Linked DNA regions of Posidoniimonas corsicana. The protein of the gene in region 2 interacts with the protein of the main gene of each other region in a pairwise test. Links are inferred from orthologs where the notes say so. Each region holds a gene or a part of one and is shown on either strand. Other genes may lie near its edges.

Evidence for each region.
Region 1: the proteins of rlmKL (region 2) and typA interact in binary tests that used the Escherichia coli proteins (3 or more experiments, as listed by UniProt). The link is inferred for Posidoniimonas corsicana from one-to-one orthologs.

What each region holds. Positions count from the first base shown.
Region 1 is NZ_SIHJ01000001.1:3,144,935-3,160,000, forward strand. The notes cover bases 136-3,116. They hold typA (translational GTPase TypA), read right to left. Parts: upstream 2,570-3,116; coding sequence 701-2,569; downstream 136-700. Other genes in these bases: KOR34_RS12150 (hypothetical protein), read right to left, coding at 136-549; KOR34_RS12160 (hybrid sensor histidine kinase/response regulator), read left to right, coding at 2,953-3,116. In the rest of the region: more of KOR34_RS12150, read right to left, coding at 1-135; more of KOR34_RS12160, read left to right, coding at 3,117-4,647; KOR34_RS12165 (metallophosphoesterase), read left to right, coding at 4,683-5,840; KOR34_RS12170 (DUF1963 domain-containing protein), read right to left, coding at 6,100-7,368; KOR34_RS12175 (fumarylacetoacetate hydrolase family protein), read right to left, coding at 7,597-8,403; KOR34_RS12180 (M20 family metallopeptidase), read left to right, coding at 8,489-9,661; KOR34_RS12185 (hypothetical protein), read left to right, coding at 10,293-11,159; KOR34_RS12190 (hypothetical protein), read right to left, coding at 11,863-12,204; KOR34_RS12195 (ATP-dependent helicase), read right to left, coding at 12,207-14,216; KOR34_RS12200 (hypothetical protein), read left to right, coding at 14,316-15,066. UniProt on the Escherichia coli protein: A 50S ribosomal subunit assembly protein with GTPase and nucleotide-independent chaperone activity, required for 50S subunit assembly at low temperatures, may also play a role in translation.
Region 2 is NZ_SIHJ01000001.1:1,560,136-1,575,206, reverse strand. What follows is about bases 7,471-10,456. They hold rlmKL (bifunctional 23S rRNA (guanine(2069)-N(7))-methyltransferase RlmK/23S rRNA (guanine(2445)-N(2))-methyltransferase RlmL), read right to left. Parts: upstream 10,070-10,456; coding sequence 7,871-10,069; downstream 7,471-7,870. Other genes in these bases: KOR34_RS06030 (peptidylprolyl isomerase), read left to right, coding at 10,232-10,456; nadE (NAD(+) synthase), read left to right, coding at 7,471-7,568. In the rest of the region: KOR34_RS06065 (anaerobic glycerol-3-phosphate dehydrogenase subunit C), read right to left, coding at 1-2,494; GTP cyclohydrolase I FolE, read right to left, coding at 2,614-3,165; KOR34_RS06055 (LON peptidase substrate-binding domain-containing protein), read right to left, coding at 3,351-4,034; nth (endonuclease III), read left to right, coding at 4,225-4,917; dcd (dCTP deaminase), read left to right, coding at 4,971-5,528; more of nadE, read left to right, coding at 5,574-7,470; more of KOR34_RS06030, read left to right, coding at 10,457-11,149; KOR34_RS06025 (TraR/DksA C4-type zinc finger protein), read right to left, coding at 11,184-11,654; KOR34_RS06020 (beta strand repeat-containing protein), read right to left, coding at 11,760-15,071. UniProt on the Escherichia coli protein: Specifically methylates the guanine in position 2445 (m2G2445) and the guanine in position 2069 (m7G2069) of 23S rRNA. Methylation occurs before assembly of 23S rRNA into 50S subunits.

The DNA.
Region 1 (15,066 bases), 1.6 Mb from region 2 along the record:
CGCTTCGATCGCCCTGGCGCCGTAGTCGAAGGCCCGTTGGCGGATGCTGAACACGGCCGAGGCCGTGGCGGCCTCGAGACCGGGCTCCACGCCGTCGTGCAGCTCGGTCACCTCGGTGGCGATCTGCCGCAGCCGCGTCCAGTACGCCAGGGTCGCCTCGCGGACCGAGGGGGCGCCATCCTCGCCCTCGATGGCCGGCTGCTGGTCGTCCGCCGCCGGGCCGTTCACGCCTTGCTGGATCACGGAAACCTCGGACCGCAGCACCTCCAGTTCGGACTGGAGCTCAGCGGCGCGCTGCTCGGCGACGAAGCCGGCCTCGCCTTCCGCCTCCTCGGCCTGGGGCGCGTCGGGCCGCCAGTCCTCGGGGATGTGCTCGATGAGCTTGGTCTCGTCGAGCGCGGTGTACGCGATGTGCTCGACGTCCACGCCGACGTAGCGGGCGCCCAGCCAGGCGCCGAGGCCGGCGACTAGCACAAAGGCGATGAGTTGAAACGCGGCGCCACCGGTCCGCCGCTGACGGCGCCCGGTGCGGCTAGCTTGCCCGAACATATTGGTGTCCCCTAGCGAGCCCGGTGCCTAAAAACCCTCAAACCTCGGTGGGCTCTATCGGGAGTCTAGCTCGCGCACGACGCGAGACCGCAACCCGCGGCGCCAGATTTCCGGTCGTGCGGGTCACGCGGGATCGACCCCGCCCCGGCCGCTACACCTGCGCCAGGCGTCGCGACTCGCGCCGCCGGTCGGACTCCTTCAGCATCATCTTGCGGAGCCGCACGCTGGACGGGGTCACCTCGACCAGCTCGTCCTCGTCGATGTACTCCAGGCACTCCTCGAGCGACATCCGGCGGGCCGGGCGGACCTGCGAGTTGTCGTCCTTGCCGGCGGCTCGGACGTTGGTCAGCTTCTTGCCCCGCACCACGTTGACGACCAGATCGCCCGCCTTGCAGTTCTCGCCGACCACCTGGCCCTCGTAGACCACGTCGCCCGGCTCGACGAAGAACACGCCGCGGTCGTACAACGCGTCCAGCGAGTAAGCGGTGACGGGCCCCGCCTCGCTGGCGATCAGCACGCCGTTGGCGCGGTCCGGCAGCTCGCCACGCGACGGCTCGAACCCGATGACCGTGTGGTGCATGATCGCGTTGCCCGCGGTCGCGGTGAGCACGCGGCTCCGCAGCCCGATCAGCGACCGGGCGGGGATGGAGAACTCCATGTGGGTGAAACCGGACGCGCCCGACTTGCGGCCCATCTTCAGCATCTGGGCGCGGCGGTCGCCCAGCAGCGCCATGACCGCGTTGGAGTGGTCGTCGGGCACGTCGATCACGAGCTGCTCGATGGGTTCGAGCCGCTCGCCGTCTTCCTCTTTGAGCACCACCTGCGGCTTGCCGACGCAGAGCTCGAACCCCTCGCGACGCAGGTTCTCGATCAGGATGCCCAGGTGCATCAGGCCGCGGCCCGACACCCGGAATTGCTCCATCGTGTCGCCGGTCTCGACCCGCAGTGCGACGTTCGACCGCAGCTCCTTCTCCAGGCGTTCCTTGAGCTGGCGGCTGGTGAGGTACTTGCCCTCGCGGCCCGAGAGCGGGCCGTCGTTCACACGGAAGGTCATGTGCAGGGTGGGCACGTCGATCTCAACGCCGGGCAGCGCCTCGGGGTTGTCGAGGTCGCAGACGGTGTCGCCGATGTTGACCGGGTCCAGTCCGACCACGGCGCACAGGTCGCCCGCCCCAACGGCCTGGGTCTCCTTGCGGTCGAGGCCGTCGAACGTAAACAACTGCCCGATCTGCTGCCTGGTCACCTCGCCGTCCCGCTCGACAACGCTCACCTTCTGCCGGTTGCCGAGCGTGCCGCGGCTCACCCGGCCGATCCCGATCCGGCCAACGAACTCGGAGAAGTCGATCGTGGTGACCAGCATCTGAGCCGGCCCCTCCTGGTCGACCTCCGGCGGGGGGACGCGGTGGACGATGGTCTCGAGCAGCGGCCGCATGTCGCCGGTCCGGTCGTCCAGGTCGAGCGACGCCCAGCCCTGCCGCGCCGACGCGTACACCGTGGCGAAGTCCAGCGCGTCGTCGTCGGCGCCCAGGTCGACCAGCAGGTCGAACACCTCGCTCACGACCTCGTCCGGGCGGGAGTCCGGGCGGTCCACCTTGTTGACCACCACGATCGGACGGAGCCCCAGGCCGAGCGCCTTCTGCAGCACGAACCGCGTCTGCGGCATCGGCCCCTCGAACGCGTCCACCACCAGCAGCACCCCGTCGGCCATGGTGAGCACCCGCTCGACCTCGCCGCCGAAGTCGGCGTGGCCCGGGGTGTCGATGAGGTTGAACCGGTACCGGTCGCCCTTGAGGTCCTGGTACTCGACTGCGCAGTTCTTGCTGAAGATGGTGATGCCGCGTTCGCGCTCCAGGTCGTTGGAGTCGAACACCAGCCCGTGCTGGCCGCCGGCCAGCTTGTCCAGCTGCTCCTGGCGGTAGCGGCCGGATTGGTAGAGCAGCTTGTCGACGAGCGAGGTCTTGCCGTGGTCAACGTGGGCGATAATCGCGACGTTCCGCAACGAGGCGGGCTGGGAGTCCATTCGGGAGGGCTTCTGGGGATCGGGTGGGGGTGGTCTAGCGGCGGGGACGCTCTGTAGGGTTGGGGGCGTTCGCAGCGGCCGGCGGGGGGAGAAATTCCAGGCCGCTGTTGCCCCCCGGGTGGATCGTGTCGGCGGCGGGGCCGATGAATCTTAGGGAAGAAGGATGGCCTGCGTGGGCCGTTCTTCTTGTGAGCCCTAGCAGGGACCCCTATAATTCAGACGCGGGGCGGATCGCACGGTCCGTCGAGATTGTACCCCTCAGACCACGCGGCGCCAGTTCCGCTGTTGCGGCGCCGCTGCCCACAGGCCCTTCCCCCCTCCCACAGGTCGCGGCGGTGACGGATCCCAACGGGTCAGACAGTCCTCAGCCCTCCCACCCCCGCGTGCTCTGCTTGGGGGCTACCGAACGCTCCGCCGCCGACCTCCGCGAGGCGCTATCGTCGCCGGGCCTGGAGATTGTGAACGTCTCGACCCCGGTCCGCGCGCTAGCCCAGCTGGCCACCGGGGGCTTCACGGCCGTCTACGCGGACACCCAGCAGTTTGCCCGGGCCCTCGACCCGGGGCGGCTGCTACAGAACGAGCGGATCCTGCAGGGCATGCCCGACGGGGTCGTGCTGCTGAACGCCAAGAACGTGGTGATCTGGGGCAACGGCAAGCTCCGCGAGTGGACCGGTCAGGAGACCGTGCTCGGCCAGAACTTCTACTCGCTGCTGGGCAACCCGGAGATCCTGGGCCCCGACTTCTGCCCCTTCCACACCGCGTTCGCCTCGGGCAAGGCGAGCGCGTCGACGCTGCAACGCGACGACAACGTCTACTTCCGGGTGCACGCGGCGCCGGTCATCGACCCCGCGACCGGCCGCACCGAGCACCTGGTGGTCACCATCCGCGACATCTCCGACGAGATGCTCCAGCAGCAGAAGATCGCCGCCATCCACCAGGCGGGCGTCGAGCTGGCGGACCTGACGACCGACGAGGTCGCGGAGATGGACGTCGACGAGCGGATCGACCTGCTCAAGCAAAACATCCTGCACTGCACCCAGGCGGTGCTGAACTTCGACGTGGTTGAGATCCGCATGCTCAACCAAGAGACCGGCCGGCTGCAGCCCCTGCTGGCGGTCGGCATGAAGCCGGAGGCCGAGGCCCGCGAGCTGCGCGCCGACACCAACGCCAACGGCGTGACCGGCTTCGTCGCCGCCACCGGCAAGAGCTACCTCTGCGAGGACATCCGCGAGGACCCGCTGTACATCGAGGGCGCCCAGGACGCCCGCAGCTCGCTGACCGTGCCGCTGATGCTGCACGAGCAGGTGATCGGCACGTTCAACGTGGAGAGCCCGGAAACCGCCGCGTTCTCCGAGAGCGACCGCCAGTTCCTCGAGATCTTCGCACGCGACCTGGCTGTGGCGCTCAACACGCTAGAGCTGCTGGCGGCCGAGAAGGCCACCACCGCCGCCGCCAGCGTCGAGGCCATCCACAGCGCCGTGGCTATCCCGGTCGATGAGATCCTCAACGACGCCGTGAACGTGATGGAGCGGTACATCGGGCACGAGCCGGCCGTGGCCGAGCGGCTGCACCGCATCCTCCGCAACGCCCGCGACATCAAGCAGGTGATCCAGAAGGTGGGCCAGTCGCTCGCGCCCATCGAGGCCCGCGCCGCCGGCTCGCGCACCGAGCCCCACCCGGTGCTCAGCGGCAAGCGGGTGCTGGTGGTCGACGAGGACGAGGCCGTGCGGAGCGCCGCGCACGACCTGCTCGAACGCTACCTGTGCGTGGTCGAGACCGCGCACGACGGCAACGAGGCGCTCTACATGGTCCGCAACCTCGGCGCCGGGCACGAGTACGACGCCATCCTGGCCGACATCCGCCTGCCCGACATGAGCGGCTTCGAGCTGCTCACCAAGCTGCAGGAGCACATTGACGTCGGGACCATGATCCTGATGACCGGCTTCGGCTACGACCCGGGCCACTCGATCGTCAACGCCCGCAAGGCCGGGCTGAAGGAAGTGCTCTACAAGCCCTTCCGGCTTGACCAGCTGCTGCAGACCGTTGAGCGGGTGCTGTCCGGCGAGCCCATCAGCTGATCGCCGATCGGCCCCGCCCTCCCCCGCCCCGGTTTATGCCCCCGATTCCGCTGCTCGTGTTCGTCCTGCTGGCCCTCGTCGGCCACGTGGTGTTCTGGGTCGGCTTCGTGAACCGCACGCACGCCTGCGGCTGGAACCACCGCGTGGTGGACGCGCTGACGATGATCAGCGCCGTGGCGCTGGCCGGCGTGCCGCTGTGGGCGGCGTGGCTGTGGGCGGCCGGCGGCTGGCCCGCCGTGCGGCAGTCGACCGCGCTAGCGGCCTACGCGTGGGTGATGGCGCCGCTCACGGTGCTGTCGATCGTGCACCAGGTCTGGCTCCGCCTGCACCCCGAGCGGCGGACGGTATCCAAGTCGGTCACCGCCGAGCGGATCGACTTCCGTCCCGAGCTCGGCCTCGGGATCGCCAACCCCGTGCCCCGCGCGTTCTGCCGCCTGCCGGGTAACCAGGTGCTCACGCTCTCGGTCGAGCGGCTCACGCTCGGCCTGCCGCGGCTCCCGGGCGAGCTGGCCGGGCTGAAGATCGCCCTCCTGGCCGACCTGCACATGTCGGGCAGGTTCGGCATCGAGCTCTACCAGAAGATCATCGAGCAGGCCAACGCCTGGCGCCCCGACCTGGTCATCCTGGCGGGCGACCTCGTCGAGAAGGACCACTGCACCCCGTGGGTCGCCGACACCTACGGCCGCCTGACGGCGCCGCTGGGCGTGCACTACGTGCTGGGCAACCACGACAAAAAGTGTGACCACGCCGCGGTACGCCGCGCGCTGGACGCCGTGGGCGCGGTCGACGTGAGCCGCCAGGCGGCGCAAGTCGAGCACAACAACCACGTGATCCAGATCGCCGGCAACGAGCTCCCCTGGTTCGGGCCGCCCGCCGAATTCACCGACCCAGGCGCCAACGCCGACCCCGACCTGCGGCTGGTGGTCGCCCACAACCCCGACCAGTTCGGCTGGGCCGTCGAGCGCGGCGCCGACCTGATGCTCGCCGGGCACAACCACGGCGGGCAGGTCCAGTTCCCGCCGCTCGGCCCGGTGCTCACCCCCAGCCTGCACGGCACGCGGTACGCGTGCGGCACGTTCCGCCGCGGCGACACCATCATGCACGTCACACGCGGCACCGGCTCACTGGCGCCGTTCCGCTACTTCTGCCCACCCGAGCTCACGCTGATCACGCTCGAGCAGCCTAGTTCTTAGCCGGGTGCCGGGGGCGCTCCCGCTAGGGAAGCCCCCGATGGCCAGCAAGACACGGCGAGTACCTCTCGGGGGCTTCCGCTGTCGCGGAGCGCCCCCGGCGCCCGCGCTCATCGCATAAACGGCCTACGCGGGTGGCAGCGACTTTCGCCCGCGGCAAAGCTCGCCAGCCAACAAACATCAGCCGGGTGAACGTCGGTGTCGCTTCTGACAAGCGGCGTTCCACCCGCCGGTTGATGGGACATCCTCAACGATTCCTACTCTAAGTTTGCTGGTAAACGGTAGCTGTTGCCAAGCAATCAAGGCAAACAAAAGCGAAGAACATTCCTTCGGAATATTGCTCGATGTCCTGGCGGTCAACCTGCGCAAGAAACATCATCGTTTGGCTGCATTCCAAGCACTTCGGGTATGCTGAATCCTGAACCCAAGTGGGGTACCCACCAATCTGGGAGAACCTTGTCGGAAGGAATTGGTCTGCTGAATGCAATGCTGAGCGACCTTTGCCAACACGCAAACTGCCTTGAGGCAGTCTACCCCACGCGTCTGAATCATCGGGCAGGTATTCTGGCCGCACGTTTCTTGGCGACCAAACTGTGCTGCCATTGCGGTCAATGCTGCTGAAGACGGTTCCAAATGCCGTACAGACTTCGCAGGTGAGAACCTCAACTTGGTCTCGGCAAGCGTCGGTGTGGGGGAGACCAAACGCCGCCAACTCTACTTGGAAGAGATTCGTAAGTTTAGACGAGCACCAAGGACAATGGTCGCCGCGCTCGCTGATAGCCCGGAACGGCTCCGCTGTGTTTGATGCTCCACTTTCAAGAGCATGGCATTGAGGAAAGACAAGATCACGCCTATTGCCTTCAGGCGTTAGCTCCCAACCTGCCTCACGCGAGTAGTCTTCCGGAGGAATGAACAGCGAATCACCCCAAGCGGGTTTCTCGCTTCGCCACTTGCGAAAATGCTCCACTACCGTCGAATCACCAATCCATGCCAGCGCTAGAAGCGCGGGGCCGCGGCTACATGCATCGCATTCAACTCTCTCAACTAACTCATCACGTACATCAACGGGGGCGTTACGGAACGCAAGACTTGGCAGAATCCGACCGTACGAAACGAGCCGTCTCAAACACGCATCTAGTGGTGTGCTGGTGAAAGCTGACAAGCAAAGGCATATTTCTTCCGCCTCTTGGTTGCGTTCAGTTCCAACGAGGCCCTTCGCGTATTCAGTCAGCCGACTCTGCTCAGACTCACTTAGACCGAGATATAGCTCATCGGTTGGCGTCGGATGGGGAATCCAGTTGATGAGCGGGTCGTACTTGCGTGGCTTGTGAATAACCTTAAGAGCCTCAACAACATCGGTGACACCTTCAAACTCGTTGAAGTCTCGACGGTTCTTGCGGATGTACTCGTCACGCTCCTTTTTGGCCGCCGCCTGGACACAAGGCATACAGCGCCCACCAGTACGGGCCGCGGTAGTTTCCTGAATCAGGTTGGAACAACCGGATGCCTTGCAAACAACTTTATCGACCATGGCGAGCTTCCACCCATTTGCAAGCGAAGGTTTTGCTTCCCACTTATCCGTTTCGAGCGGGTGCAGCGGCTTGGCATATTTTGCTAGCCGGGCGCCTTCCTACCCGCCGGGTGCCGGGGGCGCTCCCGCTAGGGAAGCCCCCGACGGCCAGCAATACGCGGCGAGTACCTCTCGGGGGCTTCCGCTGTCGCGGAGCGCCCCTGGCACCCGCATTAAGTTCCTAACTTCTCAAACCTCTTCTTCCACCACAGGGTTCGTCAGCTCCCCAATCCCCTCGATCTCGACCGTGACCGTGTCGCCCGGCTGCAGCCAGACCGGCGGCTGGCGGGCGAAGCCCACGCCGTGCGGCGTGCCGGTGAACAGCGCCGTTCCCGCCCGCAGCGTGGTGCTGCCGCTGAGGAACGCGATCAGCTTCCTCACGCTGAAGATCATGTCGGCGGTGGTCCAGTCCTGCATCACCTGGCCGTTGAGCGTGGTCTTGATGGCCAGGTTGTTGGGCTCGGGCAGCTCGTCGGGCGTGACCAGGCAGGGGCCCAGCGGCGCGAAGGTGTCGAACGTCTTGCCGCGGCAGAACTGGCCCCCGCCCCACTGCGACTGCCAGTCGCGGGCGCTGATGTCGTTGCCGCAGGTGTAGCCCGCCACGTAGCTCAGCGCGTCCTCCTCGGTGGCGTTCTTGCAGTCGCCGCCGATCACCACCACCAGCTCGCACTCGTAGTCCACCTTGTCGCTCCGCAGGGCGCGGGGCAGCACCACCGGGTCGCCCGGGTTCTGCACGGCGGAGGTGGTCTTCATGAAAAGCACGGGGTGCTCCGGGCAGGGCTTGCCCCCTTCCTCGGCGTGCTTGGCGTAGTTGAGCCCGATGCAGAGGATGTCGACCGGCTCGATCGGCGCCAGCAGCTTGGCGACCTGCGCCGGCTTGCCGGTGTCGATCGGCGAGTGCAGCGGGTCGCCGTCCAGCAGCGTGATGCCGCCGTCCGGCTGCAGGCAGCCATAGTGAACCAGGCCGAGCGGGTCCTCAAAACGCGTGATCTTCATCCGGGCTGCCTTCTGCTAGAATACGCCTTCGTGTCCGCCCGAGAGCTTACCGCCAGGGCCCCGCCCCGTACACTGCCCCGCCGCTATGCCCCCCGCCCCACCAACCAGCTGCCTGGAACTGCTGCAGGCGATGGTGCGCTTCGACTCCGTGACCCCCCGCACCTCCGGCCGCCCCGACGCCGAGCAGCCGCTGGGCGCATACGTCGCGGGGCTGGCCAGCGGCTGGGGCCTGGCGGTTACCGAGCTGCACGTGCCCGGCGGCGCGCCCAACGTGCTGGTCACCGGCCCCCGCCAGCCCGATGCGCCGTGGTGGCTGTTCGACAGCCACCTCGACACGGTCGGCATCGAGGGGATGACTATCGACCCGCTCGGCGCCCACATCGAAGGCGGCCGCCTGTACGGCCGCGGCGCGTGCGACACCAAGGGCACCGGCGCCGCCATGCTGTGGGCGCTCCGCGAGGCGGCCGCCGCCGGCACGGCGCCCGCCAACCTGGCCCTGCTGTTCACCGTCGGCGAGGAGGCCCGCCAGGTCGGCGCCCGCGCCTTCCTGGAACGCGACCTCGCGAAGCTCGGCTGGTCGCCCGCGGCCGTGGTGGTCGGCGAGCCCACGCAGATGAACGTGGTGCGGGCCGCCAACGGCTACGTCCGCATCCGGCTGGCCACCCACGGCCGCGCCGCGCACTCCAGCTCGCCGGAGCAGGGCCTCAACGCGATCAGCACCATGGCCCGCGCGGTCACCGCGATCGAGGACCAGTACATCGCCGGCCTCGACGCCACGCACCCGCTCACCGGCCGCTCCACCTGCAGCATCAACGTGATCCGCGGCGGGTCGGAGCACAACGTGGTGCCGCCCCGCTGCGAGGTGACCATCGACCACCGCCTGACCCCCGGGCAGGACGGCGAGCTGGCGCTGGCCGGCATCCGCGCCGCGCTCGACGCGCTCGCCGCCCGCGACAACCGGCTGGAGTACTCCTTCGACGATGTCGAGACCGCCCCGCCTATGGGCCCCGAGCTCAACGGCCCGCTCAGCGAGCACGTCGCGTCGGTGCTCAACGCCGCCGGCATCGCGTCCACCGTGCACGGCGCCCCCTACACCACCAACGCCAACCACTACGGCGGCGCCGGCCTGAAGTGCGTGGTGCTCGGACCCGGCGACATCGCCCAGGCCCACACCAAGGACGAGTGGATCTCCCTCGAGCAACTCCAGCTAGGCGTGCAAGGCTACCGCGCCCTGATGGAAAGCCTGCCCCAGGCTTAGCCCCTCCCAATCAGCCGCAGGGCGCTAGCCCCCGGTTCTGCCCCGTTGTCCGAATCGTTTTGTCCAAAAACACGAGCGAAGCGGACAAAACCCCCAGCACACCTCGCCCCCAGTTCGCGTTTCCCCCTTCTATTGCAGCGTCTGCCGTTAGCCCGGCGGGATGGGGCCCAGGGTTTTGTCCGATTTGGGCCACATGAGGGGACACTATCGGACCCCCACCCACGCGACGCGTGCTCCTCCAAGGCCGCAGGCCGAACGACCCAACCGCGCAGCAGACACCCCAGGGCGGCCGCAGCCAAGGCCGCCCGTCCCGGGAAAGTGCACGCTAGTCACTAACGATTGGACCACGCCGGGTGGCCGGTTTCTACAACGAACTGGCGAAGGCCTGGCGTTGATTGGCGGCTTGGATGAGGCGTGCAGCCTCCGCAAAGCTGGCTTGTAGGAGTGTTGGCGTTCTACTTCTGTGCATGATGGCCGCTGGGCGCCACTGCTGGCTTGTCCAGCAGTGCGATCCAGGTACCCGCTTCACACTGCCAGACGAGCTGGCAGTGGCGCCCGGCGCTTTGGCGTGGCGTCACGGCCGCTAACTTGCTATCTCGTCGCGGGAGAACCGCAACCCAGGACAACCGTGATGACGCTCCGTATCCTCACTCGCCTGATGCTAGCAGTGGTGGTGCTCGTCGCCGGCCAACGCCTCGCGGCGGTACAAGCCTACGACGCCCTCCCCCTCGATGCGGGCCACGCAGCGCCCGAGCCGCCGGCTGCTCCCGCGGCGCTCACCGACCCCAGCGTGCAGCCCGCCTCCGCGGTCGCGATGCCGGGCGCCATCGGGCACGACCCGTGGTACGGAGGCGTGGAGTTCGGCATCACCCGGTTCGTGCACGCCAACGGCATCTTCGCGCTCACGGACGACGAGGTCGGCGCGTCGTTCCGCCCGTTCTTGGGCTACGAGAACCCCCGCGGGCTGGGCATGCGGGGCGACCTCTACTTCGCCGGCGCCGAGTCGGTCGCCACGCTCGCTGCGGACGCCAGCCGATTCGGCCTGGACCCCGACGCCTTCAGCCTGAACATCGACCTCTACCGGCGGCTGCGGCTTGACGACTTCGACCTCTTGCTGGGCGCTGGCTCGCGAATCGCCGCGTTCGGCTTCGACTACGGCGATGGTAGAGAGGACCGCTGGTCCGGCGCCGGGCCTTCTCTGTTCGCCGAAGGCCGCCAGCTGTACTACGCGACCCCTTGCAGCGAGTGGAGCGTCATCGGCGGCGGCCGACTGGCCTACCTGGTGGGCGAGGCGGACTACGTGGGCATCGACGGCTACGACGATGTCGGCACGACGATGACCACCGGCATGGCGTACCTCGGGTTCGAGTACCGACGCGAGTGGTCGCGTGGCGACTTCCTGTTCCAGTTCAAGGGAGAGACCCAGGTGTGGCGCGTCGAGGGCAGCCTGAAACTCGGCCTCGACACGACCGGGTTCCTCGTCGGCGCCAACTGGTAGCCACCGGCGAGACGTGTTTCAGCCGGGCGCCATGCCTACCCCCGCGACAGTGGGTAGGCATGCCTAACGGCAATTCAACCAGCAGTATGCTCACCCGCTACCGGGTGTGAGCATGGCGCCCGGCTCCCCAATTGTTGGTGCTTGAGCACAGATCGATTAGACTCAGGCGCGCCGAGCATGTACACGTTCGCAACGTCCTGTAGTGCCCCAGATCATCCGAGGTTCGAATGGCTAGAGCTTCCACACGACACGTTACGATAGGGCTCATGGCCGTAGTCGTCTGCGTATTTGCGTTCGCTGTCGTTGGCAACACTACAGCCCAGCAAGGAGGCAACGGAGACGAGAGCAATCAACCCGACTTAAGGTGGTCCAGGTTGTCCTCGAACCGAGACCTTATAGTCTCGCGGACAAAGGTCCCAGGCGGTTGGTTTGTATGTGTGCGGGACAGACTAACGTCGAACCGGCAAAACCCCCCTCCGAGTTCGTTCTTTTACCCAGATCCAGAGCACGAATGGGATGGCACAGGGCAATATCGGTAGTCCCACACGCTGAAGGCGAGAGTCTACAACATGCGCCGGCTTCACCGTCCGACGGCCCCACGTAAGCCGAACAACACCGGCTCTGCCAGTGTGAAATGAGGGACGTGCCCAGAACTCGAGAGCCACTGGCGGCGGAAGAGCGGGCTTCTCCGGCGCGACGAGCGTCAGCCTTTCGCCCAGAAGAACCCCACCACCACGCCGCCCGCGAGCAGCAGCAGGTGGATGAAGTTGACCTCGTGCAGGTGGGCCAAAAAGTATGGCAGGCTGCCGTCGGCCAAGAAGGGGAAGCAGTGCCACTCCGCCAGGACCGAGGACACGAGACCCGCGATCAACGCGATCACGCCGGTCGCCAGGTTCCGGTCGCGCACCGCCAGCTGCACGCCCCAACCCGCGCCGGCGCCCATCAGCATGCCGGCGTGCAGGCCTATCCGCGCGAGCAGGACGAACACCACCGCGCCGACAACTGCGCCGCCGATCGCGCCGGCCGCTGCTTTGGCTAGGTCCATGGCTACCTCTTCCGTCCGTTGGCGTGCTGGTTGCGTGGGTGGCGGTGCGGCGCCCGCTCCGCCTGCCCGGTCATCTCGTACAGGAACCGGCTGGGCATGCTGTCGCGAGGCTTGCCCCACTTGCGGCGGGTGAGCGCCAGCGAGAGCGTGAGGCGGTCCTGGGCGCGGGTCACCCCCACGTAGGCCAGCCGGCGTTCCTCGTCGATCGAGCCGTCGTCGGCCTCGATCGAGCGGCGGTGCGGCAGGATACCCTCCTCCATGCCGACCAGGTACACGTGCGGGAACTCCAGCCCCTTGGCCGCGTGCAGCGTCAGCAGGCCGACCGCGTTCTGGTCGAGCTGCGACTCCTTGTCGTTGCCGTCGGCCGGGCCGCCCAGGGCGATCTCTTCGAGGAAGCCCTCCAGCGGCGTCTGCTTGTCGTCGGGGTCGCGCTCCTTGTCGTCGAACTGCGAGGCGGCGTTGACCACCTCGCCCAGCGCCGCGACGCGGGCGTCGCGTTCGTTGGGGTCGGGGTACAGGCGGTCCAGCTCCTGGCGGTAGCGGGCCTCGTCGATGACGCGGTCGATCAGCCGCGTGACCGGCCCCTGGTCCGCCTTCCAGCCCTCGACCATGCGGACCAGCGACGCGCAGCCCTGCTTGGCCGCGGCGGTCAGGCCGGGCACGTTGGCCGCGTCGGTGACCACGCGCCACAGCGGCACGCCCCGCGAGACCGCCTGCTCCATCATCTTCTTGCGGGCTCCGTCGCCGATGCCGCGGGGGGGCGTGTTGAGGATCCGCAGCAGCGAGGGCTCGTCGTCCGGGTTGGCGGTGAGCTTGAGGTACGCCAGCACGTCGCGGATCTCGCGGCGGTCGTAGAAGCTCATGCCGCCGATCAGCACGTAGGGGATGTTCTGCGAGCGGAGCTCGGCCTCGAACGCGCGGGGCTGCTCGTTGGTGCGGAACAGGATGGCCACGTCGCGGTAGCGGAGCTTGGTGGTCTCGACCTTGCGGCCGATGTCCCACACCACCTCCTTGGCCTCGGTGGCCTCGTCCTTGTACTGCATGATGCGGGGGGGCTCGCCGCCGCCCTTGGCGGGGCGGAGCACCTTGTCGTGCCGGTGCGCGTTGTGCACGATCAGCGTGTTGGCGTAGTCGATGATCGGCTTGCGGCTGCGGTAGTTGCTCTCCAGCCGCACCTCCTTGGCGTCGGGCCAGTCCTGCTTGAACTGCAGGATATGCGTCACCTCGGCGCCGCGCCACGAGTAGATGGACTGGTCGTCGTCGCCCACCACGCACAGGTTGCGGTGGCCCATCGCCAGGCCGCGGACAATCTCGTACTGGCTGTGGTTGGTGTCCTGGTACTCGTCGACCATCACGTGGTCGAACCGCCCGGCCTCCTCGCGGCGGACGCTGGGGAACTTGCGGAACAACTCCTCGGTCAGGTACAGCAGGTCGTCGAAGTCGACCGAGCCGCTGTTCTTCAGGTGGTTCTGGTACCGCCGGTAGGCGACCGCCGCCAGGTGCTCGCGGTCGGTCTCCGCGACGCCGCCCGCCTGGGACGGCGTGATCGACCGCATCTTCCACTGGCTGATGATCGCCAGCAGGTCGCCCGGCTTGAGCGCGTCGTTCGGGGCGCGGATCTCCCGCAGCGCGGTGCGGGCGTGGCTCTCCTGGTCGCCGCGGTCGGCGATGGTGAACTTCTCCGGGTAGCCCAGCCGCGTGGCGTGCCGCCGCAGCACCCGCACACAGAGCGAGTGGAACGTGGAGATTTCCGGCTTGGGGGCCCCCCGCTTGCGGCGTTTCCGCTTGCCGCCGTTGAGCAGCTCGGCCGCCCGCTCCTGCATCTCGCCGGCCGCCTTGCGGGTGAAGGTCACGGCCAGGATGCGGTCGGCGGGCACGCCGCTCTTGATCAGCTGGGCGATCCGGAAGGTCACCACGCGGGTTTTCCCGGTGCCGGCGCCCGCCAGCACCAGCAGGGGGCCGCGGAGGGTCATCACGGCGTCGTGCTGGGCGGGATTCAGGCCGGAGGGCATAGGGATTGGGGAAATCGGGGTTTGCCCGTACCATAGAGTGCTTCGGGCGGCAGCGAGGCCGCCATGATAGATTGCCAACCGCAAACATTAAATCGCCCTATGGACTCCCAACACCGTCACGAACTGGCCGAGAACGAGCTGGCCCACTGGCTGGAAGACTTTATCGAGCAGGTAAAGCCGTTCGCCTCGCTGATCGTGATCGGCGTGGTGGGCGTGATCGCCCTGTTCACCGCGTGGGGCTTCTACCAGAAGTCCAATAAGGCGAACCAGGCCGCGGAGTGGTCGCTCTACACCACCACCACGCTTGAGGGCGTGCCCAACATGAACGCCCTGGAGACCGCCGCGGCCGACCTCGAGGGGTCCGGCGCGCCAGCCGACTACGCCAGCGTCACGTGGGCCGAGGGCAAGCTGTACGAGGCGTCCGAGACCGTGCTCACCGACCGCGACAAGGCCCTCGAGGCCACCGACGCCGCGCGGCAGGAGTTCGAGCGTCTGCTGCTCGCCAAGGGCGTCCAGCCCGCCATCCGCAACCGCGCCCAGTTCGGCCTGGCCCGCAGCTACGAGCTCGACGGCGACTGGGAAAAGGCGGTCGAGGCCTACAAGGAAACCAAGGGCGCCTTCGCCGAGATGGCCGCCGACCGCGCCGAGGCGCTCGCCAGCGAGGACGCGAAGGAAGACCTGCAGTGGCTCGCCACCGCCAAGGCGCCCGCGTTTAGCATGCCCCGCGGCCCCGGCATCCCCGGCCAGCAGCCCGACTTCGCCCCGGACGACTTCGACATGGGGGCCGCCGACGCCGAGCCCGAGGCCGACGTCACACTCGAGGACCTGCTCGAGAGCTACCAGGACGAGG
Region 2 (15,071 bases):
AGTCGCACGATTCCTGCGTGCTCTCCGCAACCAGCTGGGCGTCCTCGTCGTCGGCCAGCAGCTGCAGGTACTCGTGTGTCAGCGCGAGCACCGCGGAGGGCTCGGTCGCCACGATGGCGTAGCCCTGGCGGGCGAGCTCCGACAGGACCTCCACATTCCGCCGCGCGACCCGGCGGGCGGCGTCCACCGCGCCCTGGCTGAACATCGCCATGCCGGACTGCTCCTGGTCGCCCGGCACGATCACGCCGACGCCGTTGTGCCTGAGCACCGCGACAAAGCACTCGGCGAGCTGGGGGTCGTAGTAGTTTGCGAAGGTGTCGACAAAGTACGCCACCTTCTCCACCGGCCCCGGCACCGGCTTCTGCGACCGCCGCCCCGCGCCGCGAAGGAACGGGCGTGTCGAGAACCGGGGCAGCCGGCGCCCGGGCGCAACGCCTAGCGTGCGGCCCAGCACCCAGCGGGCGCGGGGGCTCTCGAGGATGAAGTTGGCGACCGACGGGAACCGCGAACCGATCTGGCTGATCAGGTCCATGCGGGTGAAGCTCCAGTCCCGCGGACCAAGCCCATTCTGCTTCAGGTGGGCCGCCTTGGCCTCGACCATCAGCCTGGGGATGTCCACGTTCGCCGGACACTCCAGGCGGCACTGGTGGCAGTGCACGCACAGGTCGGCCACCTCACGGGCGGAGTCGAGCGTGAGTGAGTCGGCGGGCAGCTGGCCGGTCAGCACGCCGCGGACCAGGTTCGCCTTAGCGCGGGGCGAGGACTCCTCGCGTGGTGCGAAGCGGAAGATCGGGCACATCCGCACCCCCGGCGCTTGGGTGCGGCAGCTCGCGCAGCCGTTGCACGCCCAGGCCGCGGCGTTCACCTCCTCGTGCGTCCAGTTCAGGCTGAGTTCGACGATGGGCGGCCCGTCCGGGTCGGTCTTGGCGAGGGCCGATGGGCGGAGGTGCTGGGTCATCCGCTCGCCGGGCGTCGGCGTGATCTTGCCCGGGTTGAGGATGCCCTTGGGGTCAAACGCGCGTTTGAGCTCGCGGAACACGTTGATCAGCGGCCCGTGCTGCCGGCGGAGGAAGGGCGTGCGGCTGAGCCCGTCGCCGTGCTCGCCGGCGACCGTGCCCCCCAGCAGCCAGACCTTCTCGTACAGCTCGCTGGCGAGCAGCTCGACCCGGCGGACATCCTCCTTCGAGCGGAGGTCGAGCAGCGGGCGGATGTGCAGCTGCCCGTGCGCCGCGTGGGCGAACAGCGACGCGGTGACCTGCTGCCGCTTGAGCACGTCCTGCAGGTGCCGCACGAAGACCGGCATCGCCTCGGTCGGCACGGCGATGTCCTCCACGCAGGGCGCCGCGCGGCGGCGGCCCTTCAACCCGTGCAGCGTCTGAGTGAACCGCCGCGAGAGTTGGCCCAGCAGCAGCTCGTCCTCCTCCTCCTGGGCCGCGTAGTAGCCGGCGGCGAGGCCGAGCTCGTTCTGCGTCAGCGCGATCACCCGCTCCACCTGCGTCTGCGTCTCTTCAGGCGAGTCGCCGAAGAATTCCAGCAGCAGCACCGCCTCGGCGGCCGCGGGGATGATCAGGTCGTAGCGGACGTCGGACTCGCGGGCGATGGTCAGGTGCCGCCGGTCCATCAGGTCGCATGCGCTGGGACGCAGCGGCGTTATCTCCCTGACGCACCGCACGGCCTTGTCCAGGCTGTCGAACATCAGCATCACCCGCCCTACCGAGTTGGGCAGCGGCAGCGTGTGCAGCTCGGCCTCGGCGATCAGCGCCAGCGTCCCCTCGCTGCCCACCAGCAGCCGCATCAGGTCGACCGGCTCGGCGAGAGCGTACTGCATCGCGTAGCCGCTGGCGTTGACCAGCGACTGCGGCTGGTGCGTCTCGATGACGGTGCGGTGCAGCTGGCCCAGCTCCTGGACCGACAGCTCCAGCTCCGCCAGCCGGGGCGGCCGCGGTTCAGCGGCCGCGGGCCCACCCAGCTCCAGCACCTCGCCGTCGGCCAGCACGATCTTCATCTCGCGCACGTGGTCGCGGGCCGAGCCGCACCAGGGCCAGTGGCTGCCGCTGGCGTCGACCGACAGCACGCCGCCCATCGTGGTGACCTCGGTGGTCGCGGGGTCGGGGCCGAACACCCGGCCGTGGGCGGCCAGCGTGCGGTTGAGCTCGGCGTGCACCACGCCGGCCTGGACGCGGACGGTGTCGTCGTTGATCGCGACGATCCGCCGCATGAACCGCGAGAAGTCCACCACCAACCCCTCGCCCACCACGCCGCCCGCCAGTCCCGAGCCGGCGCCGCGGGCGTGGACGGGGATGCCGTGCTCGGTGGCGTACCGCAGCGTGGTCGAGACGTCCTGCGTATTGCGGGGCCGGACCACCCCCAGCGGCGTGCGCTGGTAGATGCTGGCGTCGCCCGCGTAGAGGGTGAGCGTCAGCGGGTCGCACAGGATTTCGCCAGCCAGCTGACCGCGCAGGTCCTGCTCGATGCGTTGGCGGTCAAAATCCATAGGCGACTATCGCGGTTAGGTCGGCTGTGCCGGCGGGGCGAACGTCAAACGCCCCCACCCTGTTCATCGGCGCCCACCCGATCTACCGCCAGACTCGCCGGGGGCACGCTCCCAACCGGCTACTTGCCGTAGATGAGGGTCATGATCTCCGCCCTGCTCGACACGCTCGACCGGAACACCCCCTTCATGGCCGACGTGACCGCCATGCTGCCGGGCTTCTTCACGCCGCGGATGGTCATGCAGGAGTGGCTCGCCTCGATCACGACCGCCACGCCCTTCACGTTGAGCTGGTCGACCAGCATGTCGGCGATCACCTCGGTCATGCGTTCCTGCACCTGCGGGCGGCGGGCGACGCTGTCCACCACGCGGGCCAGCTTGCTGAGCCCCACCACGCGTCCGTTGGGCAGGTAGCCGATGTGGGCCTTGCCGGTGAACGGCAGCAGGTGGTGCTCGCACATGCTGGTGAAGCCGATGTCCTTGACCAGCACCATCTCGTCGTACTTCTCGGTGAAGAACTTCTCGAGGTGCACCCGCGGGTCCTCCCGCAGGCCGGAGAACATCTCGGCGTACATCCGCGCGACGCGGCCCGGGGTCTCCAGCAGCCCCTCGCGGTCGGGGTCCTCGCCGACGGCGGCCAGCAGCTCGCGGACGGCGTTCTGCAGCCGCGGCATGTCGACGCCCTGGCTGTCGGCCGGGGCGTCCTCGGCGCCGCAGCACGCCGGTTCGGGTAACTCTTGCAGGTGGTCTTTCATGGCGCCGTTGTCGGTTCGGGAGGGCACAGTCAGCTCGTGGGAGAAGTCGGTTCGAAAGCACTCAAGCGGTCCGGCCGCGTTCCAACGCCGCCGGTTGGGGTCGATTAGTTGCTGCTGAAACGGGGCGGGAACGCGTCGCCGGGCTCGGGCGCGTCGATCGCCGCCACCAGCAGCCGGCACCGCGTCACGGCGTCGCCTTCGCCCAGCAGCCGCAGCTTCAGCTCTGGCGAGATCGGCAGGCTGTGCGCCGCTAGGTCCGCCACGGCGCCCAGCGCGGCTGTCGCCGACAGGGCGTGCGTCAGCTCTTCGGCGGCGCCGCTGGACGCCAGCCGGTCACGCAGCAGGCCGACCAGCTGCTCCCGCAGCGTCTCCGGGTGCGGGTCCTGGTTCGGCTCCCGCTCCTCAATCAATTCTATCCGCGACCGGCGGTATGCCAGGGGCGGCTCCAGCTCCTCGGCCAGTCGGACCCGCCGCAGGCCAAGCAGCAGCAGGTTGTAGCGTCCCTCGGACGTCTTGTGGTGCGAGATCACCTTGCCCAGGCAGCCAACCTCCGACAGCGGCGGCCGGCCCGCGTAGTCATGCTCCCAGCCGGGCTCCAGCACGGCCATCGTGATCAGCTTGTCGCTGGCGAGGGCCTCGGCGGTGAGCGCCACGTAGCGTTCCTCGAACACGTGCAGCGGCGTCACGACATGCGGGAACGCGGCGACCTGCGGCAGCGGGAACAGCCGACCCACCCCCGAGAAAGTCTCTGGGTCGAACGGCGGGTCGGCGGGCATCCAGGCGCTCATCGTCGCGGTCGGCTGAGGGTTGGACAGAAAGGAAATCCGAAGCTTGAGTCAACACTCAAAACTAATTGTGCGAAGCACTTAGATCAAGCCGCCGTCGCCCCGCTACGGGCCTGTCCCGGGCGTTGACACCGGTCGCCGGCCCCCCAAAATGAGGCCTTTCCCCGGCCGCCCCCATCCCGAAGCCCGCCGCATGGCCAAGAAGAAGACCGCCGCCAAGCCAGCCGCGTCCAAGACGCCGGAGCTCCCTGCCGAGGAACGGAAATCTCAGGCCAAACGGGTCGTGCGGCGGCTCAAGGCGGACTACCCAGAAGCGCCCTGCGCCCTGGTCCATGAGACCCCGTTCCAGCTGTTAATCGCGACCATCCTGTCGGCCCAGTGCACCGACGAGCGGGTCAACATGGTCACCGAGAAGCTGTTCGCCACGCACCCCGACGCCCACGCGATCGCCAAGATGTCGATCGCAAAGCTCGAGAAGGCCGTGCAGAGCACCGGCTTCTTCCGCAACAAGGCGAAGAACGTCAAGGCGTGCTCCGCTGAGCTGGTCGAGAAGTTCGACGGCCAGGTGCCCGAGGATCTGGACACTTTGGTTGGTCTGGCGGGGGTTGGCCGCAAGACGGCCAACGTTGTGCTGGGGACCGCCTACGGCATCCCGACCGGCGTGGTCGTCGACACGCACGTCGGGCGGCTGAGCCGCAGACTCGGCCTGACCGTTCAGAAGGACGCGGTCAAAGTCGAGAACGACCTCATGGAGCTGCTGCCCAAGAAAGAGTGGATCGACTTTTCGCACCGCATGATCCATCATGGGCGGGCGGTCTGCAACGCAAGGAAGCCCGACTGCGGAGCGTGCTCGATGAACAAGTTCTGCCCCCAGATCGGCGTGTAGCGCAGCCCAGCGAGTCGCGCGGAACGCGCCCCGCCCACAGCACCCGGCCCCCCATGATCCTCTCAGGCAACGAAATCCGTCGGCGGCTCGACGGCGAGATCCAGATCGAGCCGTACGACGAGGCCAACCTCAACCCCAACAGCTACAACCTCTGCCTGCACAACGAGCTGATTGTGTACGAAGAGGTCGTGCTGGACATGGCCAAAGAGAACCGCGTCCGGCGGATCGAGATCCCGTCCGATGGGCTGGTGATCAGCCCCAACCACCTGTACCTGGGCCGCACGGTCGAGAAGACCACCACGCACAACCTGGTGCCGCAGATCGAGGGCCGCTCGTCGATCGGGCGGCTCGGCATGTTTGTGCACGTGACCGCCGGCTTCGGCGACGCCGGCTTCTCCGGCTACTGGACGCTCGAGATCTCTTGCATCCAGCCGGTGCGGATCTACCCCGGCGTGCCGATCTGCCAGATCTTCTACCACGAGCTGACCGGCGAGGTGAGCGAGTACGCCAGCAAGTACCAGCACAACCGCGACATCCAGCCGAGCAAGCTCTTCCAAGAGTTCGGCCACGCCCACGACCCGCAGCTGCCGCTGCAGTTCGACAACAAGTAGCGCGGCCGGGCCGCCGCTCTTTTTGCCCCTAGGGACTACTGCGCCGTGAAACTCATCCGCCTGGGATCCGCGTCGGTCAACCAGACGCCCATGGACTGGGACGGCAACCGCCGCCGGATCGAGGCCGTCATCGCCGACGCCCGCCAGAGCGGCGTCGGGCTGCTCTGCCTGCCGGAGCTGTGCGTCAGCGGCTACGGCTGCGAGGACATGTTCTTCAGCACCGGCGTGCAGCAGGCCGCCTACGAGAACATGCTCGCGCTGCGCCCGGCCACCGAGGGGATGGCCGTGGCGGTCGGGCTGCCGGTGTTCTACGACTCGGCCCTCTACAACGCGTGCGCTCTGCTGGTGGACGGCGAGCTGGCGGGCATCGTCTGCAAGCAGTTCCTCGCGACCGACGGCATCCACTACGAGTCCCGCTGGTTCCGCCGCTGGACGCCCGGAGTGGTCAGCATGCTGGGCGACCCGATCGGCGACCTGCTGTTCGACCTGGGCGGCGTGCGGGTCGGCTTCGAGATCTGCCGCGACGCGTGGGTGGCCGACCGTTCCGGGCCGGGCCTGGCCCAGCGCGGCGCGGACATCATCCTCAACCCCAGCGCCAGCCACTTCGCGTTCGGCAAGCAGCAGACCCGCCAGCGGATCGTGATCGAGGGCTCGCGGGCGCAGTGCGTCAGCTACGTGCACTGCAACCTGCTGGGCAACGAGTCGGGACGCTCCGTGTACGACGGCGACACGATCATCGCCAGCGGCGGCAAGATTGTCGCCAGCGGGCCGCGGCTGTCGTTCGCCGACTACGTGCTAACCACCGCGGTCGTGGACATCGACGCGGTGCGGCGGAGTCGGGCGCAGTCGTTCGACGCGGGCGTGACGCGGCCCCTGCCGCCCGACGGGCTGGTGCAGTGGTCTTTTGCGTGGCCTGATCCGGGCGCCGACGCGCCCGACGAGCACTGTGCGCCCCCCACCAACTGGGAGGCCGGCCCCGACCACAAGGAGGAGGAGTTTACCCGCGCGGTTTCGCTGGCGCTATTCGACTACCTGCGTAAGAGCCGCGCGAACGGGTTTGTGGTGTCGCTGAGCGGCGGCGCCGACTCGTCCGCCGTGGCCGTGCTGTCGGCGATGATGGCCCGCCTGGCCGTCGATGAGCTCGGCATGCCGGAGGTGCTCGAGCGGATCCAAAGTGTCGCCGCCGCCGCGGGACTGGACGAGTCGGCCAGCGTCGAACAGCTGGTCGCCGGGCTGCTGGCGTGCGTCTACCAGGCGACGGAGAACTCCAGCGACGAGACCCTCAACTCGGCCCGGGCGGTGGCCGAGGGCGTCGGCGCTGCGTTCCTCGACTGGAGCGTCGACGAGCTCGTCAAAGGCTACGTCAGCACGGTCAGCAAGTCGGTCGGCCGGGAGCTCACGTGGGAACAGGACGACATCGCGCTGCAGAACATCCAGGCCCGCGCCCGCGGGCCGGCGGTGTGGATGCTGGCCAACCTCCGCGGCGCGCTACTGCTGGCGACCAGCAACCGCAGCGAGGCGGCCGTGGGCTATGCCACCATGGACGGCGACACCTGCGGCGGGCTCTCGCCGGTGGCCGGCATCGACAAGGCGTTCCTGCGGCGGTGGCTGCAGTGGATGGAGCAGGTCGGCCCGCACGGGGTGGGACCGCAGCCGTATCTGAAAGCGGTCAACGGCCTGGAGCCGACCGCCGAGCTCCGCCCCGCCGATCAGGACCAGACCGACGAGGGCGACCTGATGCCCTACCCGGTGCTCGACGCAATCGAGCGCTCGGCCATGCGGGACAAACGCCTGCCGCTGGAGGCGTTCCGCGCGGTCGCCGCGCAGTTCCCCGAGCACGACCGCACGCAGGTGGGCCGCTGGGTGATCCGCTTCTTCCAGCTCTGGAGCCGCAATCAGTGGAAGCGCGAACGCTACGCGCCCAGCTTCCACCTGGACGACGAGAATCTTGATCCCAAATCGTGGTGCCGCTTCCCGCTGCTCTCCAGCGGCTACGAGAAAGAGCTGGCCGAGCTGGAAATGCTGCTCAGCAACAAGTGAATAGCCGGCGAGCTACGCCTCGGCGGATTCAGGGAGGATTCACCACGAAGAGCACAAAGGATTGCTTGCCTCGCGAATCATCGCGGGGCAATGGCTTTGTGCCCTTTGTGACCGTCGTGGTGCATCAAATCGGATCCGCGAGGCCTTGCTTAATGCAACGGGATTCTTTTCACCACCAAGGTCACAAAGAGCACAAAGAGCTGTTTGCCCGGTTGGCGCCACCCCTTCGTGGCTTTGTGCCTTGGTGGTTGGCCAAGATGAACACCGCCGAGGCGTAGCTCGCCGGCTACCTAGACGACCGTCTACTCCTTCACCATCCGCCAGCAGCGGTGGATGCGTTTGTTGCGGAAGTCTTCGGGGACCGTCTGCCGACTAATTTCACGGATGGCTAGCCCGGACAGCTGGTCCTCGTCCAGCTTGAAGCGGCGCGAGTTCGTGGAGAAGTAGATCACCCCGCCGGGCGGCATCCGTTTGGCCACTTCGACCAAGAGCGGCGCGGCGTGCTGCTGCACGTCCCAGTCGTCGGCGCCCCGTTTGGTGTTGCTGAAGGTCGGCGGGTCGACGATTGCCAGGTCGAACAGCGGCTCGGCGGGGAGCGACTCGACGAACTCCTGGCTGTCGCCCTCCACGAAGTCGCACCGAGACGCGTCCAGCTTGTTGAGCCGCACGTTGTCGCGGGCCCAGTCGAGGTAGGTGGGCGAGAGGTCGACCGTGGTGACCCGCTCGGCGCCGCCGGCCAGCGCGTAGACGCTGAACGCGCCGGTGTAGGCGAACAAGTTCAGCACCCGCTTGCCCTCGGCCTCGTCGCGGAAGCGGCCGCGGGTGACGCGGTGGTCCAGGAACAGCCCGGTGTCGACGTAGTCCGACAGGTTCACTCGGAAGGTGAGGCCCGCCTCCTTCACCAGGCGGACCGCCTGCTGTTCGGCGACCCGCTGGTACTGGGTTTCGCCCCGCTGGCGGAAGCGGCGTTTGACGAACACCAGCTCGCGGGGCGTCTCGAGCGCGTCGGCCGCGGTGCGGACCATGTGGTCCAGCCAGTCGGCGTGCTCGGCCGGCGTGCGGTCGTGCGGCCGCTCGTACTCGGCGATGTGCAGCGCGTCGTCGTAGCGGTCGATGGCGAACGGCGCCTCGGGGATGTCGCGATCGTAGATCCGATAGCACGTGATCCCCCGCTTGGTCGGCCACTTCCGCAGGTGACGCGCGAGCTTCTTCAGGCGGTTGCTGAACTCCTCCGCCTGGCGGGCCGCCTCGGGCTTGAGGCCGCCGAACGCGCGCTGGGGTGCATCAACCGAGGCCTTGGGAGCGGGTTCGACTACTGACGTCTTGGCGGCCGACGCTGGTTCGGCGCCCTGCTTCCGCCCTCCCCCTTCCCCCTTCGGAGGCTTCGGGCCCTGGTACTGGAACAGCGTGCACTCCAGCCGGCCGTTGTACAGCTTGCGGCGTTTGTCGGCGGTCTGCCCGACGAGCTGCTCGAAGTCGAGCCGCGAGGTCAGCACGTAGTGCGACCAGGTCGGCAGCCGCCGCAGCACCAGCGGCATCGCCTGGTACAGCTCCTCGATCTCGCGCTGCTCGCCCAGACGCTCGCCGTACGGCGGGTTGGTGATCAGGCAGCCGTACTCGCGCTTGCTGAGCGTGTCGGCGAACGCGCGCTGCTGGAAGTGGATGTCCTCCAGCACTCCGGCCCGCTCGGCGGACCTGCGCGCGGTGACCAGCACCTGGTCGTCGGCGTCGGTGGCCAGGATCCGCTCGTCGAGGGCCGGCAGCATCCGCTGCTGGGCCTGCTCGCGGGCGGCCTGCCACACGTCGGCGGGGACGGCCGGCCAGTCCTCGGCCGCGAACACCCGCCGCAGGCCGGGCGCGATCTGGCGGCCGATCATCGCGGCTTCGATGGCCAGCGTGCCGGCGCCGCAGAAGGGGTCGAGCAGCGGGCGGCCGTTGCGCCAGTAGCTGAGCTGCACGATGGCGGCGGCGAGCGTCTCGCGGAGCGGCGCCGACGAGGTAACCGGTCGATAGCCCCGCTTGTGCAGCCCCACGCCTGTGGTGTCGAGCGTCAGAGTCGCGACGTCGTCCACCAGCGCGACCTCAACGCCGTATAGTCCGGCGGTCTCCGGCAGTTCCTGCACGCCGTGCTGCTGGCGGAGCCGCTCGACGATGGCCTTCTTCACGATCTTCTGGCACGCCGGCACGCTGGAGAGCTGCGACCCGCGCGACCGCCCGCGGACGGGGAACTCGCCGTCGGGCGGGATCCAGGCGGCCCAGTCGAGGGCGGCAACGCCGTCGAACAATTGGCCGAAGTCGGTCGCCGGGAAGCTGGCCAGCTCGACGACCACCCGCTCCCCTGCGCGGAGCCACAGGTTGGCCTGGGCGATGGCCTGCGGGTCGCCCTCGAACGCGACGCGGCCCGGCGCGGTGATCTTGGCCGGGTAGCCGAGGGCCTCCAGTTCCCGGCGCACGACCGCCTCGACGCCGAACGCGGTGGTGGCGGCGAGCGGCAGCGGCATGGGCGGGTTTCTGGGGCGGAGGGGGCGGTGGGGAGCGGTTGTAGCGGCTGCCCGAATAGCGAAATCTGTGCGAATACGCGCACGATCCGGGGGCGGCAATTACTATGAAGGTTCACCGAACCCTCAACTGCGTAAGCACCTCAGACTACCGAGCAGACCTGCATGTTGCGACCCTCCTCCCCGTGGCCCGGCCTGCTGGCCACCGCTGTCGCTGCCCTGGCGTTCGCCCTCCCGCCCGCCGAGTCTTCCGCCCAAACGGTGCGGTTCTTGACCAGCGTGGGCGACTTCTACATGGAGCTGAACCCGGAGAACAACCCGGACCTGCAGGGCCACGTGGACAACATCCTGGCGTACATCGGCTCCGGACGGTACCACGACACCGTGCTGAACCGGGCGCCGGACGGGTTTGTGCTGCAGATGGGCGGCTTTGACCTGGGCAACTACCGCCCCAGCACGCTCCCGGTTGGAGGGTTCGACAGCATCGAGAAGTACGACGACGTGATCGTCGACGCGGACGGCGACGGCCAGGTCGACTTCGAAGCGCTCAGCAACACCGAGGGCACCGTGGCTTTGGCGCTGCAGTCGGGCCAGCCGAACAGCGGCACGAGCAGCTTCTTCGTGAGCCTGACCGACAACTCGTTCCTCGACAGCCAGGGGTTTGTGCCGTTCGCGCAGATCACCGACATGTCCGACCTGGCCCCGATCACGGGCGCCAACAAGGTCGACCTCAGCAACCAGGTGGGCCAGCCCGGCAGCCTCGCCTACACCGACGTGCCGCTCACGCCGGACGGCGAATTCATCATCCTGGAGAGCATCATGGTGGTCTCCAACCCGTACTTGGACTTCGCAGGGCCGATCCGCAACGTCTCATCGCTGGTGGTGGACGGCGCCGAGCTGCTGTCGACCGACGATGACAGCTCTGACCCGAGCGGCGGCTCAACCGCGCCTGGGGGTGGAGGGAGCAGCTCGGGCGGCAGCGGCCTGCCCGCGACTGGCGCCCCCCACATGCCGGAACCGACCGCGGCCCTGCTCGGCCTGATGGCCGGCGCCGGCGTGCTGCTGCGTCGGCGGCAGCGGTAGCGCGCCCCGCAGGAAACTCACGAGCCGCGCTGCGCTACAGACGGCAGGGCGGGTCGCCCGTGCAGAACCGCTTGTAGCGGGTCAGGCCCGCGCCGCGGCTGACGCGGAGCTCGACCAGCGATCCGCACCGCGGGCAGAAGTCGGGCTCTTCCGGCAGGGTCCCCTGCTCGGCCTTCTCTTGGCAGCCGACGCACCGCTTCGCGTCGGGCGCGAACTCCAGGCGCTCCTCCGGGATCGGCTGTCGACAGACCTCGCACAGCACGGCCGCCTGCCAGTCGTCCGCTTCGTCCTGTGCGGCGGTGTCGCTTACGCCCAGCCCGACGCTCTTGCAGGTCGGGCAGGTCATGTTCTGGGCGGAGCTGGCGAGCAGTTCCGCCAGCACGCCCTCGTCCGGGTCGGCGTCCCGCCGGAGGTGGCCCAAGAGCCGTAGGCGGACGGCGATGTCGTCGGCGCCGAGCGTGGTCTGGTAGCCGCAGCCGGTGCAGTGGAGCTGTTTGGAGAGCATGGTGACAGCCAATGTGGACCGTGGGTGGCAGGTCATTCTACGAAAAAAGCCGCTCCCCGCAGGGGGAGCGGCTTTTGGGTGCTCGCGTCGCTTCGCGGACGATTCCTACGGGTTCGGCAGGTCCGGGTTGACGTTGGTGTCCGTGAAGGCGCCTGCATTCGGTGTGGGAACAAACGTTCCACTGTTTTGGAAGTCACCGTTCGCGTTGGCCAAGTCGAACACCTCGAATGACACGCCATCGGTGTTGTCAAACTCGTAGTTGCCGGCGGCCCCGTTGTGGGAGTTGCCGTTGTACCGCATATCGACCGTGGAGCCGGTGTTCGCGGTGAGAAGGAACTGAGAGGTTGCGTTGGCGTTGTTGGTGAAGGAGTTGCCCGAACCTCCCGAATCCGAGATGCCAACCGTGATGTCGAGCGCGCCGGCTCCAACGGTCAGATCGGCCGCGGCGAGCGTGGCGCTCTCGTTCTCGAAGTCGTTGTTGTCCAGCCAGAACCGAACCGAGCCCGTGTTGGCCGGGTTGTCAAAATCAAAGGCCACAGCATCGTTGGTATCGAACGACGAGTTGGCGATTTGGATGTCCGAGGTCGACGGGCCGTCGTCCAGCAGCAGGGCGAACGCGACGGTGTTGTCGCCGGTGGTGACCGAGTCACCGTTCACGTTCAGCCCGAACGCCTGGCTGTTGTCGGCAGCGATGCTCACCCCCGAGTCGTACGTGTTGCCAACGAAGTCCAGGCTCGCGTTGTTAACCGAATCACCGATGCTCACGTCGAGCGCCGTCGCCGCGGCGCCGGCGGTGACCGTTGAGCTCGACATCTCGAAGTTGAAGTCCTCAGTGTTCGTCGCCGCAACCGTGACCTGGTCGCCGAACGTGCCATCCAGATCGACGTTCGCGGCGCCGGTGTTGCCGGTGTTGATGGTGGTCACGCCGGTTACCGAGCTGTTGCCGTTGACGTTCACCGTGGCGGTGCCGGTGTTGGTCGCGTTGACGGTCAGCGAGTCGTCGATTGTGCTGCCCCCGTTGACGGTCACGGTGGCGTTGCCGGTATTCGTCGCCGTCACGTTGACCGCTCCGTCGATCGTACTGGCGCCGCCGACCGACACGGTCGCCACGCCGGTGTTGCCTGCGTTGACATCCAGCGTGCTGGCCAGGTCGGCGCCACCGTTGATGGTGGCGGTGAAGGTGCCGGTGTTCGCCGCGTCGGCGGTCACCGCGCCGTTGTAGGCGCCGCCGGTCACCGTCAGGGACGCGGTGCCGCCGGAGGCGGCGTCGAAGTCGAGCGTCGAGCTCGTCTCGACGTTGCTCAGCAGCGCGGACACGTTGCCGGAGCCCTGGTCGTTGACCGTGATGGCGCCGAACTCGTTGGTGTTGCCGGAGTCGGTCATCGTCAACGCCAGGTCGCCCGACGCCGCGCCCGAGCTCGTCGCGGACACCGTGCCGCCGTTGGTGTCGACGTCGCTCATGGCGAGCGACCCGTCGCCCGCGCCGGTGACGTCGAGCGAGACGGCGCCGCCGGTCGAGCCGGTGACGTCGTTCAGGATGGCGTCGAGGTCGCCGGTCCCGTTGTTCGTAAAGGTCATGGCGCCCGCCTCGGTCGTCGATGACACGGAGACGGTCGTCCCCGCGGCCGCGGCGGTCGTGTTGGCGGTGACGTCCATGGCGCCGTCGTTCATGTCGACATCGTTCAGCGACAGGCCGTTCGCCACGTCGTTGCTGTAGCTCGCGGTGACCGCCGTGGCGCCGCCGCTGGCGAGCTGCACGTCGTTGAGCGTCAGGCCGGTGGCGTTGTCGATCTGCACCGCGGCGTTGGCCGCCGTGTTAAGCGTGCCGCCGTTGACCGTGACGTTACCCTCGACGTTGGCCAGCACGATCGCGTTGGTCGACCCGGCCGCCGTGTCGACCGAGGCGAACGTGACGCCGCTGGTCGACGTGATCGGGTTGGCCGGCGTGCCCTGCAGCACCAGGCCGCCGGTGGTGGCGGCCGTGGTGGTGATGGTGTTGGACGAGCCGGTGACGTTCACCTCGCCGGAGTCGGCGAAGAAGCCGCGGCCGCTGCTGGTGGTGATGTCGAGCCCCGCGGCGGCGCCGTCGAACGTGACGACCGCGTCGTCCGCGTTCGAGGTGATCGCGACCGCGTCGGCCGTGCCGGTGTCGGAGGTCACGCCGCCGCTGAAGGTCACCTCGCCGCCGGTGCGGTTGGTCACCCGGATGCCGCCGGTGTCCTCGATGGCGCCGAGGAAGTTCACCTCGTCGTCGCCGCCGTTGATCACCACGGCCATGCTGCCGCCGTTGCTCTCGATGGTGCTGGTCGGATCCGAGAACGAGATCACGATGTCGTCGTTCGGGTCGTCGTCGCCCGGGTTGGTGTCGTTGATCGCCACCGCGATGCCGGCCGTGCCGTTGCGGGTGACGTCGCTGCTGACCGTGACGTTGGCGGCGGCGTCGTTGATCTCGATGCTGGTGGCGTCCTGCGTGGTGATGCTGGCGCTCTGGACGGTCACCGCCCCGGCGTTCTCGGTGATGGTCACCGTGCCGCCGGACGTGGTGGTGTTGTTCACGGTCGCGGCGAAGTCAACCGACTCCTCGTTCCGGTAGATCTCGGCCGCCTGGCCGTTGATGTTGGTCACCGTGTTGCTGGAGCCGATCGCCACCGTGCCGGTGGTCTCGGAGACCGAGAAGCCGACCGCGCCGGCGGCGCCGCCGGTCAGGCTCGAGTTGATCACGTCGACCATGCCCGCGGTGGTGGTGAACGACATGCCCACCAGGCCCGAGCCGCCGCCGTCCCAGTCGTAGCCGTTCACGTCCAGCGTGCCGCCGCTGTGCGTGTTCGACACCGCCAGGCTCGTGGCGCCGTTGTTGGTGCTGGTGATGTTGGTGATCGAGATCGCCTCGTTCAGCGTCACGTTGGGCGAGCTCGGGTCGGCCGTCGTGGCGGCGTCGATGCTGATGTCGTTGCCGCCGACGCTGTCGAACGTGATGTTGTCCAGCGTGGCGTTGAACGCGATCGTGGTGTCGGAGCCGTCGACGATCTCGGCCGGCGTGAGCACGATCGCGTCGCCGGTGGTCCCGTTGATGGTCAGGTCGTGCAGGTTCGGGTTGCCGGCGCCCGCAGAGCCGTCGATCGCGGTGACGCCGCCATTGATGGTGAAGCCAGCCACCTCGTTGTCGTTGGCCAGGACCACCGCGGCCGCGCTGGCGGCCGTGTTGTTGATGATCGGCGAGACGCCGGACATGGCGCCGTCGCTGCTCTCGGGCAGGGCGATCGTGCCAAACTGGTCGGTGTTGATGTTGAACGTCAGGTCGTTGCCCTCTCCCAGCAGACGCTGGAAGTCCTGCAGCGTAGCGGTCTGATCCGCGTAGGTGGTGTTGGCGTGGACCAGCACGATGTCGCCGTCCTGGCTGGCGCCCTGAACGGAGTC